DNA from 4 places in the Pseudomonas sp. TE3911 genome. Region 3 is predicted to be linked to each of the others. Evidence: predicted binding sites of a transcription regulator. Region 3 holds the regulator's gene; each other region holds the start of a gene.
What was found. The regulator FliA, encoded in region 3, starts transcription of late flagellar genes. The targets are predictions, from matches to a motif close to CTAAAGTTTNNNNNNNNNNNGCCGNTAA.
Positions count from the first base shown of each region.

Region 1: a site for FliA is predicted at 2,342-2,369, ahead of ACVWXD_RS15290 (methyl-accepting chemotaxis protein). Genes of this name have one in related genera too.
Region 2: a site for FliA is predicted at 1,676-1,703, ahead of ACVWXD_RS18900 (flagellar protein MotY). Genes of this name have one in related genera too.
Region 4: a site for FliA is predicted at 2,144-2,171, ahead of ACVWXD_RS11540 (methyl-accepting chemotaxis protein). Genes of this name have one in related genera too.

Region 1 is NZ_JBSSFP010000001.1:3,401,392-3,405,300, forward strand. Features, by position in the region: partial or broken gene ACVWXD_RS15280 (cache domain-containing protein) at 1-785, opposite strand, end outside; gene ACVWXD_RS15285 (Na+/H+ antiporter family protein) at 847-2,166, opposite strand; gene ACVWXD_RS15290 (methyl-accepting chemotaxis protein) at 2,406-3,909, shown strand, end outside.
Region 2 is NZ_JBSSFP010000001.1:4,159,001-4,162,909, forward strand. Features, by position in the region: gene ACVWXD_RS18895 (argininosuccinate synthase) at 1-574, opposite strand, end outside; gene ACVWXD_RS18900 (flagellar protein MotY) at 704-1,612, opposite strand; gene pyrC (dihydroorotase) at 1,769-2,815, shown strand; gene rnt (ribonuclease T) at 2,812-3,483, shown strand; gene ACVWXD_RS18915 (peroxiredoxin) at 3,550-3,909, opposite strand, start outside.
Region 3 is NZ_JBSSFP010000001.1:862,588-866,496, forward strand. Features, by position in the region: gene flhF (flagellar biosynthesis protein FlhF) at 1-988, shown strand, start outside; gene fleN (flagellar synthesis regulator FleN) at 1,095-1,928, shown strand; gene fliA (RNA polymerase sigma factor FliA) at 1,925-2,665, shown strand; gene ACVWXD_RS04045 (chemotaxis response regulator CheY) at 2,836-3,210, shown strand; gene ACVWXD_RS04050 (protein phosphatase CheZ) at 3,229-3,909, shown strand, end outside.
Region 4 is NZ_JBSSFP010000001.1:2,517,303-2,521,211, forward strand. Features, by position in the region: gene ACVWXD_RS11520 (LysR substrate-binding domain-containing protein) at 1-454, shown strand, start outside; gene ACVWXD_RS11525 (MmcQ/YjbR family DNA-binding protein) at 451-807, shown strand; gene ACVWXD_RS11530 (DUF1294 domain-containing protein) at 796-1,179, opposite strand; gene ACVWXD_RS11535 (undecaprenyl-diphosphate phosphatase) at 1,176-2,006, opposite strand; gene ACVWXD_RS11540 (methyl-accepting chemotaxis protein) at 2,239-3,873, shown strand.

The DNA of each region.
Region 1 (3,909 bases), 2.5 Mb from region 3:
TCATCCTGACTGGTGATGGCCAGGCGGCGGGTCAAGTCGCCTTCACCGGCCGCAATGTCATCAAGGTTGGCTTTCATCAGGTGCAGCGGACGCAGGATGGTATTGGCCAGCAGCATGCCCACGGCGGCAATCACCAACAGCACCACCGCGGCCACGCCAAGGATGCTCAGCAACACGCCTTCCATGCGCTTTTCTACCTTGGCCTCGACCACTGCCACCTGGGCTTCGATACCGTCCAGGTTCACCGAGGTACCGATGACCATGTCCCACTTGGGCAGGTATTCGGTGTAGCCGAGCTTGGGCACCAGTTCGGTCTGGCCGGGTTGGGTGGAGCTGTATTGCAGGTAGTGGCTGCCGTCCTTACCGACCTTGACCAAGTCGCGGTTGACGTAGACGCCGTTGGGGTCACGGTTGTCCTTGAAACTCTTGCCCACGCCGTCGGGGCTGTTGCCCTTGAACAGGCGGATGGTCTCGGAGTCGTAGCCGAAGAAGTAACCGTCCTTGCCGTAGCGGGTGTTGGACAGCAGCTTGACCACCTCGGCGCGCGCCGCTGTGTCGCCAGGTGCGGCAGCGTCGTAAAGCGGCTTGATGGTGGTCATGGCCACTTCTACATAACTTTGCAGAGTGGCCTTGGCGTCGTTGAGCAGGCGCTGACGGGTTTCATCCACCTCGTTGCGCGCCTGCCCCTGGAGGATCCATACGGTGGTCAGGCTGATCACCACGGCAAACAGCAGCACCGGCACGATCGCGAGGGACAGTACTTTGGCCTTCAAATTCAGACGCATGGCTTTTCTCTCTTATTAGGCGACTTGAGAGGTTATCGACCAACGTCAATGAATCTGTAGATCAGAGCGTCATCGCCGCAAACCAGCCAAATGCCAGCAACGGGATGTTGTAGTGCAGGAACGTCGGCACCACGGTGTCCCAGATATGGTGATGCTGGCCGTCGATATTCAGGCCGGAGGTCGGGCCGAGTGTCGAGTCCGACGCCGGTGAACCGGCGTCGCCCAGCGCACCCGCCGTACCGACGATGCACACGATGGCCATCGGGCTGAAGCCCAACTGCACACACAGCGGCACAAAAATCGCGGCAAGGATCGGCACCGTGGAAAACGACGAGCCGATGCCCATGGTCACCAACAGGCCCACCAGCAACATCAACAACGCACCGACCCCACGGCTGTGGCCGATGAACACCGCCGAGGTTTCCACCAGCGAGCGCACGTCGCCGGTGGCCTTGAGCACCTCGGCAAAGCCTGAGGACGCAATCATGATGAAGCCGATCATGGCCATCATCTTCATGCCTTCCGTGAACAGGTCGTCGGTGTCGCGCCAGCGCACAATCCCCGACACCGAGAAGATGAGGAAGCCGGCCAAAGCGCCGATGATCATCGAGTCCAGCCACAGTTGAATGATGAACGCCGAGGCAATCGCCACGCCGGCCACCATCAGGGTCAGCGGGTTGTACTGAACGGCAACCTGCTCGACCCGCTCGATTTTTTCCAGGTCATACACGCGCTTTTTGCGGTAGCTGATAAAGACCGCCACCAACAAGCCAACCACCATGCCCAGGGCGGGCAGGCTCATGGCGTGGGTCACGTTGACCTGACTGATGTCCACCCCACTGTTGGCCACATTGGCCAGCAGGATCTGGTTAAGGAAGATGTTGCCGAAGCCCACCGGCAGAAACATGTAGGGGGTGATCAGGCCGAAGGTCATTACGCAGGCAACAAGGCGGCGGTCCAGTTGCAGCTTGGTCAGCACGTACAACAGTGGCGGCACCAGCAGCGGGATAAACGCAATGTGGATCGGCAGGATGTTCTGCGACGCAATCGCGACTGCCCACAGCAGGCCGATCAACAGCCATTTGACGTGGCTGCCGCCGCTGGCTTCCTGGCGGTCGACCAGCAACAGCGCCTTGTCCGCCAGGGCGTGGGCCAGGCCTGACTTGGCAATCGCCACCGCGAAAGCGCCGAGCAATGCGTAGGACAACGCCACGGTCGCACCGCCGCCCAAACCGCCGTTGAAGGCTTTGAGCGTGGCTTCGATGCCCAGGCCACCGGTCAACCCGCCCACCAGGGCGCCGACAATGATGGCGATGACCACATGCACGCGGGACAGGCTGAGCACCAGCATGGTGCCGACCGCGGCGATGACTGCGTTAATCATGGTTACCTCAAGCAGAAACATAAAAAACAGGCATGCCCGCGCCCAGGTGGCCATTGGCTGGCGACCCGCGTGCAGGCTTTAAGGAGGTCTTATTAGAGGGCGCGCACTTTGCAGCAGGTAGGGCTACATGTCAAAAAACGACACCGATTTCAGATTTAAATTGATTGTTTGAATAAAGAAGCCTTCACAGCGGCCGATAAACTGACTCTATGTGCTTTCAGGTTAAGGATGTCCCGATGTCGCTCAGGCAGCTCTCCATTCAATGGAAAATCACCCTGCTCGCCGGTCTTTGCCTGCTAGGGATCGTGACCCTACTGGTGGGTTTGTCGCTGTATCGCATGGCGCAAAGCTCGGAGCAGGTCCAGGCGTCCAGCATGCAGATGCTCAACACCTCCGCCCAGGCACGCATCGAAGCCCAGGGCGAAGCGCAGGCGCTGGGTATTCGTCGCCAGTTCATGGATGCCTACCAATACGGCCACGGTTTTTCCCGTCAGGTCCTGTTCCTGCGCGAACAGGCCGAAAAGCGCTTCCTCGATGCCTTCGACACCCGCGAAGACCTGACCCGCCAGGTCAAGGCCGCGCTGCAGGCCAACCCGGACTTGCTGGGTTTGTCCCTGGTGTTTGAAGCCAACGCGCTGGACGGCAAGGACGAGTTGTTCGCCGATCAGGCGGAGCTGGGCAGTAACAACAAGGGCCGCTTCGCCCTGTACTGGTCTCAGCCGACTCCGGGCACACTCACCTCGATGGCGCTGCCTGAAAGCGACATGGCCGACACCAGCATCGGCCCCAGCGGTGAACCGGCAAACGCCTGGTTCACCTGCCCACGCACCACCCTCAAGCCATGCGTGATCGAACCCTACTTTTATATGATCAACGGCCAGAACGTGCTGATGACCAGCATCGTGTTCCCGCTGATGGTCAACGGCAAAGTCATCGCGTCGCTGTCGGTGGACATCAACCTCAACAGCCTCCAGGCCGTGAGCCAACAGGCCAGCAAAAAACTGTACGACGGCCAGACCCAGGTGAGCATCCTCAGCTCCACCGGTTTGCTCGCCGGCTACAGTGCGGATGCCACTCAATTAAGCAAACGCCTGGATCAAGTCGACACCGTCAGCGGCCCTAAAGTGCTCAGTGCATTGGCCAGCGGCCCACAGATCCGCAGCCTGCGCACCGACCTTCAGCTCAAGGTGCTGGCGCCGTTCGCGCCGATCCCCGACGGCAAGCTGTGGGGCGTATTGCTGGATGTGCCGGAAAAAGTCCTGGTCGGCCCAGCCGAAGCACTGAAGGCGCAATTGGATGCTGACAACGCGCGTGGCACGTTGCTGGAACTGGGCCTGGGCCTGCTGGCCGCGGTGATCGGCCTGATCCTGGTATGGCTGATGGCCCGCAGCGTGACGCGGCCGATCCTCGGCGTGGCACACATGCTCGAGGACATCGCCAGCGGCGAAGGCGACCTGACACGTCGCCTGGCCTACGACAAGAAGGATGAATTGGGGCAGCTCGCGGGCTGGTTCAACCGTTTCCTCGACAAGCTGCAGCCGATCATTGCCGAAGTGAAACGCTCGGTGCAGGACGCTCGTGGCACCGCCGACCAATCCGCCGCGATTGCCACGCAGACCAGCGCCGGCATGGAACAGCAGTACCGCCAGGTCGACCAGGTGGCTACCGCCTCCCACGAAATGAGTGCTACCGCCCAGGACGTCGCACGCAGCGCGGCCCAGGCCGCGCAAGCCGCACGCG
Region 2 (3,909 bases), 3.3 Mb from region 3:
CACCTTCATAAGAGATGTGCAGCAGGTTGGCGTCCATCGAGTACGGGGATTTCTTCTTGCCATGACGCTCGATCGGGATTGCATGCTTTTCAGCGTAATCCATCAGCTTTTCACGGGACAGCAGGTCCCATTCGCGCCAAGGGGCAATCACTTTCACGCCGGGCTTGAGCGCGTAGGCACCCAGCTCGAAACGTACCTGGTCGTTGCCCTTGCCGGTAGCGCCATGGGAAATGGCGTCAGCGCCGGTTTCGTTGGCGATTTCGATCAGGCGCTTGGCGATCAGCGGACGTGCGATGGAGGTACCCAGCAGGTACTCGCCTTCATAGACGGTGTTGGCGCGAAACATCGGGAAGACGAAATCGCGGACGAATTCTTCGCGCAGGTCGTCAATGTAGATCTCTTTCACGCCCATGGCTTGCGCCTTGGCACGTGCAGGTTCGACCTCTTCGCCCTGACCCAGGTCAGCGGTGAAGGTCACCACTTCACAGTTATAAGTATCCTGCAGCCACTTGAGGATCACCGAAGTGTCCAGGCCGCCGGAATACGCGAGAACGACCTTGTTTACGTCGGCCATGCCATCACTCCACGGGGTTGTACGGAAAGGCGTCGATTCTACCGATCAAAACCGTGGATTTACAGGGGCGCGACAGCAAATGAAGATAAAGCGACAGATTATGTCGAGCGAGCGACCGATGGTCGCACGTCAGGAGGTGTGTGCAGGGTTGCTCGGCCCCGCCGCCTGGGGCGCCGGTTTCTCGGGGACAGCCACACGTTCGAGCTGAATATTCACACGGCGGTTGCGGGCCCGGTTGGCGGCATTGGTATTGGGCGCCAAGGGGTAACTTTCGCCATGGAAACGCAGGGTAATCTGGGACTCCTGGATACCATTGGCCTTGAAGTAGTCCATCACCGCCAGCGCGCGGCGGCGTGAAACATCGCGATTGCTCAGGCGATTGCCACTGTTGTCCGAATGGCCATTCAATTCGACATGGTTGACGGTAGGATCCGCTTTCATGAATTCGAGAATCACTGCCAGCTTCTGCTTGGCCGCGGCGTCGAGCTCAATGCCCCCCCCAGGGAAGCCGACTTCAGTCTGCTTGACCTGATCGTAATTCATCGGCAACAACTTGGCCGTGCACAGCTGATAGTCGCTGTAGGCCTTGTTGAATTTCACCGGCAGCAGGCGAATTTCTGAGTAGCCGCCCTCACGCCCATAGTGCCGCACGGTGGGCGAGCGGCCATCGAGCAAACCGTTGAACAGACGCCCAGCCTGGGCTTGAGAGCTGTTGAACAGCACATCACCGCTGCCAGCACGTACGGCACCGAGGTTGATGTCACCCCGACCGGGCTGCCAAGGGGCAGCGGCAGCCAACAAGGTGGCCGATCCTGCGCCCAGCGAGCCGTTATAGGCTTTCAGACGGAACGTCGCCTGCTCACCCGCCCGGCGCACGAACTCACCCGAACCGAAATCGGTGATCGGTTGGGTTAGGCGGCACTCGAACTTGTCGCCCTCTACTTTCCACTCAATATTCTCCAGACGTGTCTGGAACGTGAGGGCCATCGCAGGCAGGCTGGCGAACACACTGAGCAGGGCTAGATAATGCTGGCGCACGGGAGGCTCCACTGGTTTCTACAACACTTCAAAGCGTCATACATCGATAAGGCATACGAAAGGCTATCGGATGCATCCTGCAAAACTTGATAGCGAGTGCCTGCAAGAGTCTTTTCCGGTAGCATTCCCACCAGATTGACCCGCCTGGAATCCCCAATGTCCGACCGCCTGACCCTGCTGCGTCCCGACGACTGGCATATTCATCTTCGCGATGGTGCTGCGTTGCCCCAAACCGTGGCCGATGTAGCGCGTACGTTTGGCCGCGCCATCATCATGCCTAACCTGGTACCACCGGTGCGTAACGCCGCTGAAGCCGATGCCTATCGCCAGCGTATCCTCGCTGCACGACCGGCCGGCAGCCGCTTCGAACCGTTGATGGTGCTCTACCTCACCGACCGCACCCAGCCCGAAGAAATTCGCGAGGCCAAAGCCAGCGGTTATGTGCACGCCGCCAAGCTGTACCCGGCTGGCGCGACCACCAACTCCGACTCCGGCGTGACCAGTATCGACAAGATCCTGCCCGCTATCGAAGCCATGGCCGAAGTGGGCATGCCGCTGCTGATCCACGGTGAAGTTACCCGTGGCGACGTGGACGTGTTCGATCGCGAGAAGATCTTCATCGACGAGCACATGCGCCGCGTGGTCGAGCTATTCCCGACCCTCAAGGTGGTGTTCGAGCACATCACCACGGCCGATGCCGTGCAGTTCGTCACCGAGGCCTCGGCCAACGTAGGCGCAACCATCACCGCCCATCACCTGCTGTACAACCGCAACCACATGCTGGTGGGCGGGATTCGGCCGCACTTCTATTGCCTGCCAATCCTCAAGCGCAATACCCACCAGGTGGCCTTGCTGGATGCCGCGACCAGCGGTAATCCGAAGTTTTTCCTCGGCACCGACTCCGCGCCTCACGCCCAGCACGCCAAGGAAGCCGCGTGCGGCTGTGCCGGTTGCTACACCGCTTATGCCGCCATCGAGCTGTACGCAGAAGCGTTCGAACAACGCAACGCCTTGGACAAACTCGAGGGTTTCGCCAGCCTCAACGGCCCACGTTTCTATGGCCTGCCGGCGAATACCGACCGCATTACCCTGGTCCGTGAAGACTGGACCGCCCCTGCCAGCCTGCCATTTGGCGAGCTGACCGTTATCCCGCTGCGCGCCGGTGAAACACTGCGCTGGCGCCTGCTGGAGGAAAGCAAGTGAGTGAAGACCATTACGATGACGACCAGGAACACGGCGGTGGCGGTTCGCGCCACCCGATGGCCGAACGTTTCCGTGGCTATCTGCCTGTCGTTATCGACGTAGAAACCGGCGGTTTCAATTGCGCCACCGACGCGCTGCTGGAAATTGCCGCGACGACCATCGGCATGGACGAACAGGGCTTTGTGTATCCAGAACACACCCACTTCTTCCGCGTCGAGCCGTTTGAAGGTGCCAACATTGAAGCGGCAGCCCTGGAGTTCACAGGGATCAAGCTTGATCACCCACTGCGCATGGCGGTGAGTGAAGAAGCAGCGCTGACCGATATCTTCCGTGGAGTGCGCAAGGCGTTGAAGGCCAATGGCTGCAAACGCGCGATCCTGGTCGGGCATAACAGCAGCTTCGACCTGGGTTTCCTGAACGCAGCCGTGGCGCGGTTGGACATGAAGCGCAACCCGTTTCACCCGTTCTCCAGCTTCGACACCGCAACCCTTGCCGGCCTCGCCTACGGTCAGACCGTATTGGCCAAAGCCTGCCAGGCCGCCGGTATCGATTTCGACGGTCGCGAAGCCCACTCGGCCCGATACGACACAGAAAAGACAGCTGATCTGTTCTGCGGCATCGTCAACCGCTGGAAGCAGATGGGCGGCTGGGAAGACTTCGGCGACTGAGTTCAAATCCCGCCTATAAAAAAACCGGCCTGTCACAGGCCGGTTTTTTTGTACCTCGATTCTGGCTTACAGCTTGCCAGCGTTCTCGGTCAGGTAAGCCGCAACGCCTTCTGGCGAAGCGTTCATGCCTTTGTCGCCCTTCTTCCAGTTGGCAGGGCACACTTCGCCGTGCTCTTCGTGGAATTGCAGAGCGTCGACCAGGCGAATCAGCTCTTCCATGTTACGGCCCAGCGGCAGGTCGTTGATGATCTGCGAGCGGACAACGCCTTTGTCATCGATCAGGAACGCGCCACGGAAAGCCACGCCGCCTTCGGACTCAACGTCGTAAGCCTTGGCAATGTCGTGCTTCATGTCGGCAGCCATGGTGTATTTGACTTTGCCGATGCCGCCATCGTTGATGGCAGTGTTGCGCCAGGCGTTGTGGGT
Region 3 (3,909 bases):
CGAGCCGCCGCGTCCTGCCGCGCCAGCCCCGGCCGCCGCAGTTGACCAGCGTGTGTTCGACTCGATGCGCTTTGAGCTCAACGGCCTGCGCGAACTGCTGGAAGTGCAGCTCGGCTCGCTGGCCTGGACGCAGCTGCAAGGCAGCAAACCGCAACAGGCCAACCTGTGGCGTCGCCTGCAACGCATTGGCTTGTCCGGCCCGTTGTCCCGCGACCTGCTGGCCCTGACCACCGAAATCGAAGAACCACGCCAGGCCTGGCGCATGTTGCTGGCCCACCTGGCGCGGATGATCGCTACCCCGGAAATCGAACCCCTGGAAGAGGGCGGTGTGATCGCCATGGTCGGCCCCGCCGGCATGGGCAAGACCACCACCCTCGCCAAGCTGGCAGCGCGTTATGTGCTCAAGTACGGCGCGAATAATATCGCGCTGGTGAGCATGGACAGCTACCGGATCGGCGCCCAGGAGCAGCTCAAGACGTTGGGCCGCATCCTCAATGTACCGGTGACCCACGTCGACCCGGGCCAGTCCCTGGCCAACGCCCTCGATCCGCTGCTGCGCAAGCGCGTGGTGCTGATCGACACCGCCGGCTTGCAAGCCAGCGACCCGGCGTTGCGCATGCAACTGGAAACCCTGGCCGGGCGTGGCATCAAGTCGAAAAATTACCTGGTGCTTGCAACCACCAGCCAAAAACAGGTTCTTACCGCTGCGTACCATAGCTACAAACGCTGTGGCCTGGCCGGTTGCATCCTCACGAAACTGGATGAAACCGCCAGCCTGGGTGAAGTGTTGAGCCTGGCTATCAGTCATGAATTACCGGTTGCCTACCTGACCGACGGGCCGCGGATCCCGGATGATCTTCATCTGCCGCGCCGTCATCAGTTGGTCAGCCGTGCCGTCAGCGTGCAAATGCAAGAAGAGCCTAGCGAGGAAGCGATGGCCGATATGTTCGCCGACCTCTACCACAACCCGGCAAAACGGGTCGGTTGAAGTCAGGATGAACACCGTGAAATGTACCTACATTGATGGTCTGCAAGCGATTCACGCGGCCAAGCCATGTAGCCTGCGTCTAAGCAAGACAAGGTAAAGAAATAAAATGGGCAGCATGCATCCCGTACAGGTGATCGCGGTGACCGGCGGCAAAGGTGGCGTCGGAAAGACTAACGTGTCAGTGAATTTGTCCCTGGCCCTGGCAGAGCTTGGCCGTCGCGTCATGCTGCTGGATGCTGACCTGGGGCTGGCGAACGTCGACGTTCTGCTGGGACTGACGCCCAAACACACCCTTGCCGATGTGATCGAGGGGCGCTGTGAGCTGCGCGACGTGCTGCTCCAGGGCCCTGGCGGGATCCGCATCGTGCCGGCTGCCTCCGGTACCCAGAGCATGGTGCACCTGAGCCCGGCGCAGCATGCCGGCCTGATCCAGGCATTCAGTGATATCGGCGACAACCTCGACGTGCTGGTGATCGACACCGCCGCCGGGATCGGCGAGTCCGTGGTCAGCTTCGTGCGCGCCGCGCAGGAAGTCCTGCTGGTGGTCTGCGATGAACCCACCTCGATCACCGACGCCTACGCCCTGATCAAACTGCTTAACCGTGACTACGGCATGAACCGCTTCCGCGTCCTGGCCAACATGGCCCAGAGTCCGCAGGAAGGGCGCAATCTGTTCGCCAAGTTGACCAAGGTCACGGATCGCTTCCTCGATGTCGCCTTACAATACGTCGGCGCAGTTCCCTACGACGAGTGCGTGCGCAAGGCTGTGCAAAAGCAGCGTGCAGTCTACGAAGCGTTCCCTCGTTCCAAATGCGCATTGGCGTTCAAGGCTATTGCCCAGAAGGTCGATACCTGGCCGTTGCCCGCCAACCCTCGTGGGCATCTGGAGTTTTTCGTCGAGCGATTGGTACATCAGACGAGCGCAGGACCGGTGCTATGACAGCGAATGGCTACAACGCCTACAAGAAATCTGCCCGTGACAGTCAGGGTGAGTTGATTGAGCGCTATGCGCCGCTGGTCAAGCGTATCGCCTATCACTTGCTGGCTCGCCTGCCCGCCAGCGTGCAGGTCGAGGACCTGATCCAGGCCGGCATGATCGGCTTGCTCGAAGTGTCGACCAAATACGACGCCAGCAAAGGCGCGAGTTTCGAGACGTATGCGGGTATCCGTATCCGTGGCGCGATGCTTGATGAGGTGCGTAAAGGTGATTGGGCGCCGCGTTCGGTGCACCGAAATACGCGCATGGTCAGCGACGCAATTCGTGCAATTGAAGCAAAAACCGGTCGCGACGCTAAAGATCATGAAGTTGCGGCCGAACTCCAATTGAGTCTCGACGATTATTACGGGATTTTGAACGATACCTTGGGCAGCCGCCTGTTCAGTTTCGACGACCTGTTGCAGGACGGCGAACACGAAGGGCTGCACGAGGACGGCGCGAGCGCGCATATGGAACCGTCACGCGACCTGGAAGATGAACGCTTCCAGGGTGCATTGGCGGACGCCATTGCCAACTTGCCCGAGCGCGAGCGGTTAGTGTTGGCGCTGTATTACGACGAAGAGCTGAACCTCAAGGAAATCGGTGAGGTCCTGGGGGTCAGCGAATCGCGTGTCAGCCAGTTGCACAGCCAATGCGCAGCCCGCTTGCGGGGGCGTTTGGGAGAGTGGCGAGCGCGCTGACAGGCAGTGTGGGGAGCATTGCAAAGCGATACCGCGAAGGTGATAGGCCTTCGTGGGTTCGATCCGTGGTGCCCCCGGCAGTCCTTTTTGTGTAATGCCTGTTGATTGAAATGGCGCGTCCAGGTGCTGGGCGCGTTTAAGACTGCTTGGAGGTCGAATTGGACAAGAACATGAAAATCCTCATCGTTGATGACTTCTCAACGATGCGGCGGATCATAAAAAACCTGTTGCGTGACCTTGGGTTCACAAACACGGTCGAGGCGGATGACGGCCTTACGGCGATTCCGATCCTCAACAGCGGGAGCATCGACTTTCTGGTAACAGACTGGAACATGCCGGGCATGACCGGTATCGACTTGTTGCGCCACGTGCGTGCCGACGAAAAACTGCGCAGCCTTCCCGTGTTGATGGTGACCGCCGAAGCCAAGCGTGAACAGATCATCGAAGCCGCCCAGGCCGGGGTCAACGGTTACGTAGTCAAGCCATTCACTGCACAGGCCTTGAAAGAGAAGATCGAAAAGATCTTTGAACGCATCCACGGCTAATGCCATCGCGGGGGAGCTATGGAGCATAAAGAAACGTCACAGGGAGACTTTGAGTCGACCCTGAAAAAGCATGCTCACCAGTTGGTCGACAGCCTTGAAAAAGGCCACTTCGGCGACGCGGTGCAGTTGATCCATGAGCTCAACCAGACCCGTGACCGCGGCCTGTACCAGGAAGTGGGCAAGCTCACACGCGAGCTGCACAGTGCGATCGTCAATTTTCAGATTGACCCGCACATGCCCCAGGCCGAAGAAATCTCGCAGATCACTGATGCCACCGAACGCCTGTCCTATGTGGTCAGGCTGACCGAAGCCGCGGCCAACCGCACCATGGACCTGGTGGAAAATGCCACGCCTCTGGTCAACGGCATGGCCAATGAAGCCCAGGCCCTCAGCGTTGACTGGGGCCGCTTCATGCGTCGCGAAGTCGGGGCTGAAGAGTTTCGTGAATTGGCCCGTCGGGTCGACGGTTTCCTGTCGCGCAGCGAACAGGAAAACCGCACTGTTTCTAGCAACCTCAATGACATTCTGCTGGCCCAGGATTACCAAGACCTCACCGGTCAGGTGATCAAACGTGTAACCCAGTTGGTTACCGAAGTGGAAAGCAATTTGCTCAAATTGGTGCTCATGGCTGGCCAGGTAGACCGTTTTGCCGGCATCGAACATGACCGCGAAGCGATCCTCTCTGAAAAAGATCCACAA
Region 4 (3,909 bases), 1.7 Mb from region 3:
CCCGCTGCTGGTCACCAAGCGCCTACGCCCGGCCCAGACCGTCCTGGTTGCCAGCCCGAACTTCATGCATGGCCGATCTATCAGCACCCTTGATGACCTCAAGCAGCTGCCGATACTCGGCGCATTGGAGGCGGACCGGATGGTGCACCAGCGCATCCTCGATCCTCAGGGCAACCCCCACGACCTGATCATGGAAGCACGCCTGGGCGTTGATGACTTCAACGTGCGCAAGGCCAGCGCCATCATGGGCCTGGGCTTTACCGTGCTGCCAATGATGTACTGCGAGGAAGAATTGGCCAACGGCCACTTGGTGCAACTGCTGCCGGAATGGTCACTGCCCGGCGGTTGGTTGCAGGCCGTCTACCCACACCGGCGCGGTGTGCTGCCGGCCATTCGTGCCTGGATCGATTACCTGGAAGAAGGCTTTAAAAGCTGCGGAGACCGTTTGCTATGAAGATGACCGAAGCGCAAGTCGCCACCTTTTGCCTGAGCCTGCCCGGCGCACGGGAGGACTACAAATGGGGCGGTGTGCGAGTGTTCTCGATTGCCGGCAACAAGATGTTCGCCCTGCAAAACCTGCGCGGCGACTCGTTGGCGTTCAAGGTCGACAAGGAACTGTTTCTCGGTCACGTGGACCGCCCCGGTATCCACCCCGCGCCATACCTGGCGCGTGCGCAGTGGATCATCATGAACACGCCCTACCCGCTGGGCGCCGAGGAACTGCGTGGCTTGTTGCAGCGCTCCCACCAGCTGGTGGTGAGCAAGCTACCCAAGCGCACGCAGATTGGTTTGTTGCTAGAGGACTGACAGTAACGTGCCGCCAAGGAACAACTGGTCCAACCAGAACACTTGGTGCAACAGCACAATCACCCAGAACAGCACCTGGAAAGACACCTTGCGCGTCTTGTGCCGGAACACCTGCTGAGCAATCAACGCCCCGGGCCAACCGCCGGCCAACTCAACGGCGTGCAGGATGTTTTCCGGTGTGCGCCAGCTGTCGGTGCGCGCTTTGCGTTTATCACTCCAGTACAGGAAAAACGCGATCACGCTGACCACGCCATAGGCCACCAGCGGGATCACGGTTTCGCCGCGCTGCCACACCAGCACCGACCCCAACAGCGGCGCGGCGCACAGCAGCACAAAGATCGCCGCCTTCAAGCGCGGGTGCTGGATGATCATGCCGTTGCCGCCGCCCAGTCGATCCAACCGAACTGCCAAGTCGCCAGGATCAGTAGGCCAAACCCGATGCGGTACCAGGCAAACGCCGCGTAGCTATGGCTGGCGATGAACTTGAGCAGGCCCTTGACCGCGATCATCGCGAAGATGAACGAGGTGATAAACCCAATGGCAAAGACCGGCAGGTCCGCTGGCTGAAACAGGTCGCGGTACTTGTAGCCCGAGTACACCGCAGCACCGACCATGGTCGGCATGGCGAGGAAGAACGAGAACTCGGTAGCGGTCTTGCGCGACAGGCCGAACAGCAGGCCGCCGATGATGGTCGAGCCGGAGCGCGAAGTGCCCGGGATCATCGCCAGGCACTGGGCAAAGCCTACCTTGAGTGCATCTTTCCAGGTGATGTCGTCGACGGTCTCGGCATGCACTTCATGCTCGCGGCGCTCGGCCCACAGCATGATGACGCCGCCCACCACCAGCGCTGTGGCGACAGTGATCGGGTTGAACAGGTAGTGGTGAATCAAGTCGGCGAAAATCACCCCAAGGACCACGGCCGGCAGGAACGCAATCAGCAGGTTGATCGTGAAACGCTGCGCATTGCGCTGGGTTGGCAAGCCGGTGACAACGTCGAGAATCTTGCGCCGAAACTCCCAGACCACCGCCAAAATGGCGCCGAGCTGAATAATGATGTTGAAGGCCATCGCACGTTCACCGCCGAAATCGAGCAAGTCGGCAACGATGATCTGGTGGCCGGTACTGGAGATCGGCAGGAACTCCGTCAAACCCTCCACTACGCCGAGAATCAATGCCTGAATGGCGGTCCAAAAATCCATGCTTCCCCCAAAGGTCATGCGCTATGGCACGCCTTGTTAGTCTTTTTTAATGGTTCACTGACGACGAGCGCGCTGAAGGCCCAGTGTTGATGATGATCAACACCAGTCTGCAAAAATTCTGTGAAAATCAGGCAGTACTCAGGTTTTTCGATTACGGGCCGAAAGCCTATCAGACAAGGCGTAAAAGTCGATGCGACGCCCACAATTATAAAAAGCCCGGAGTGACAGGACGATGAACAGTTTGCGCAATATGTCGATCAGCCGACGCCTATGGCTGATCCTGATAGTCGCCCTGCTGATGCTGCTGGCCCTGGGTTTGCTGATGCTCAAGCAGATCCATGACGACCTTTACCAAGCCAAACGCCAACAGACCCAACACGTGGTCCAGACCGCCAGCGGGATCCTGACGTTCTATCACGGCCTGGAAACCACCGGTGTGATGACCCGTGACGCCGCCCAGAAACAAGCCCTGAGCGCGGTGCGGGGGTTGCGTTACGACCATGACGACTATTTCTGGATCAACGACCTCACGCCCGTGATGATCATGCACCCGGCCAACCCCAAGCTCGATGGCCAGAACCTTTCGGCTATCCGCGATCCCGATGGGTTTGCCGTGTTCAACGAGTTCGTCAGCCTGGCAAAAGCCAAGGGCGCCGGGATCGTCAACTATCGCTGGCCCAAGCCCGGCGCACAGGCCCCCGTGGCCAAGACTTCCTATATCCAGCTGTTCGAACCCTGGGGCTGGATTATCGGCTCCGGCGTCTATGTGGACGACGTGCAGGCCGAGTTCAGCGGCCAAGTGTGGAAAGCCTCCATGATCGGCCTGGGCATTGCGCTGGTGATGGGCCTGCTGGTGTCGCTGATTGTGCGCAGCATCGTGCGCCCGTTGCAGGCGGCGGTGAATGCCATGGGCAATATCGCCAGCGGTGAAAGCGACTTGACCCGCAGCCTCGACACCCACGGCCGTGACGAAATCACCCAACTGTCCCAGCACTTCAACAGTTTCACCGCCAAGCTGCGTCAGGTGGTAAGCCAGTTGCAGGTGTGCGCGAACGCCCTGGGCCAGTCCTCTACCGACCTGGGCAACAACGCCAGCTCGGCCCATGACCGCAGCCAGCAGCAGTCGCAGCAGATGGAGCTGGTGGCCACTGCCATCAACGAAGTCACCTACGGCGTGCAGGACGTGGCCAAGAACGCGGAACATGCCGCCAGCGAAATGCGCGATGCCCAGGCCCAGGCGCACCAAGGCCAGGTCAATATCGACAGCAGCCTGCAACAGATCGACCAACTCTCCAGCACCATCAGCCAGGCGGTGGAAGTGATCCGCACGCTGTCCAGCGAAAGCACCCAGATCGGTGGCGTGCTGGAAGTGATCCGCTCCATCGCCGACCAAACCAACCTGCTAGCGCTGAACGCTGCCATCGAAGCGGCTCGCGCCGGGGAGCAAGGCCGAGGGTTTGCGGTGGTGGCCGACGAAGTGCGCCTGCTCGCCCAACGCACGCAAAAGTCCACCGCCGAAATCCAGGTGATGATCGAGCGCCTGCAAGGACACTCGGAAGCGGCGGTCAAGGTGATCAGCGACAGCCACAGCGCCTCCCAACTGACCATTGAGCAGGCAGGTCAGGCCGGTGCCAGCCTCACTGCGATTGGGCAAGCCTTGCACAACCTCAACGGCCTGAACGCGTCCATCGCCAGTGCCACCCTGCAACAGGCCCATGTGGTGGAAGACATCAACCAGAACGTCACCCAGGCGGCGGGCTTGTCCCACAGCACGGCACTGGCAGCAGAACAGTCCAGTGTGGCCAGCGCGCATTTGCGCGGGTTGAGCGAGCAGCTCGACGGCCTCTTGCGCCAGTTCAAGGTCTAACACTGCTCCAAATGTAGGGGGGCTTGCCCCCGATGG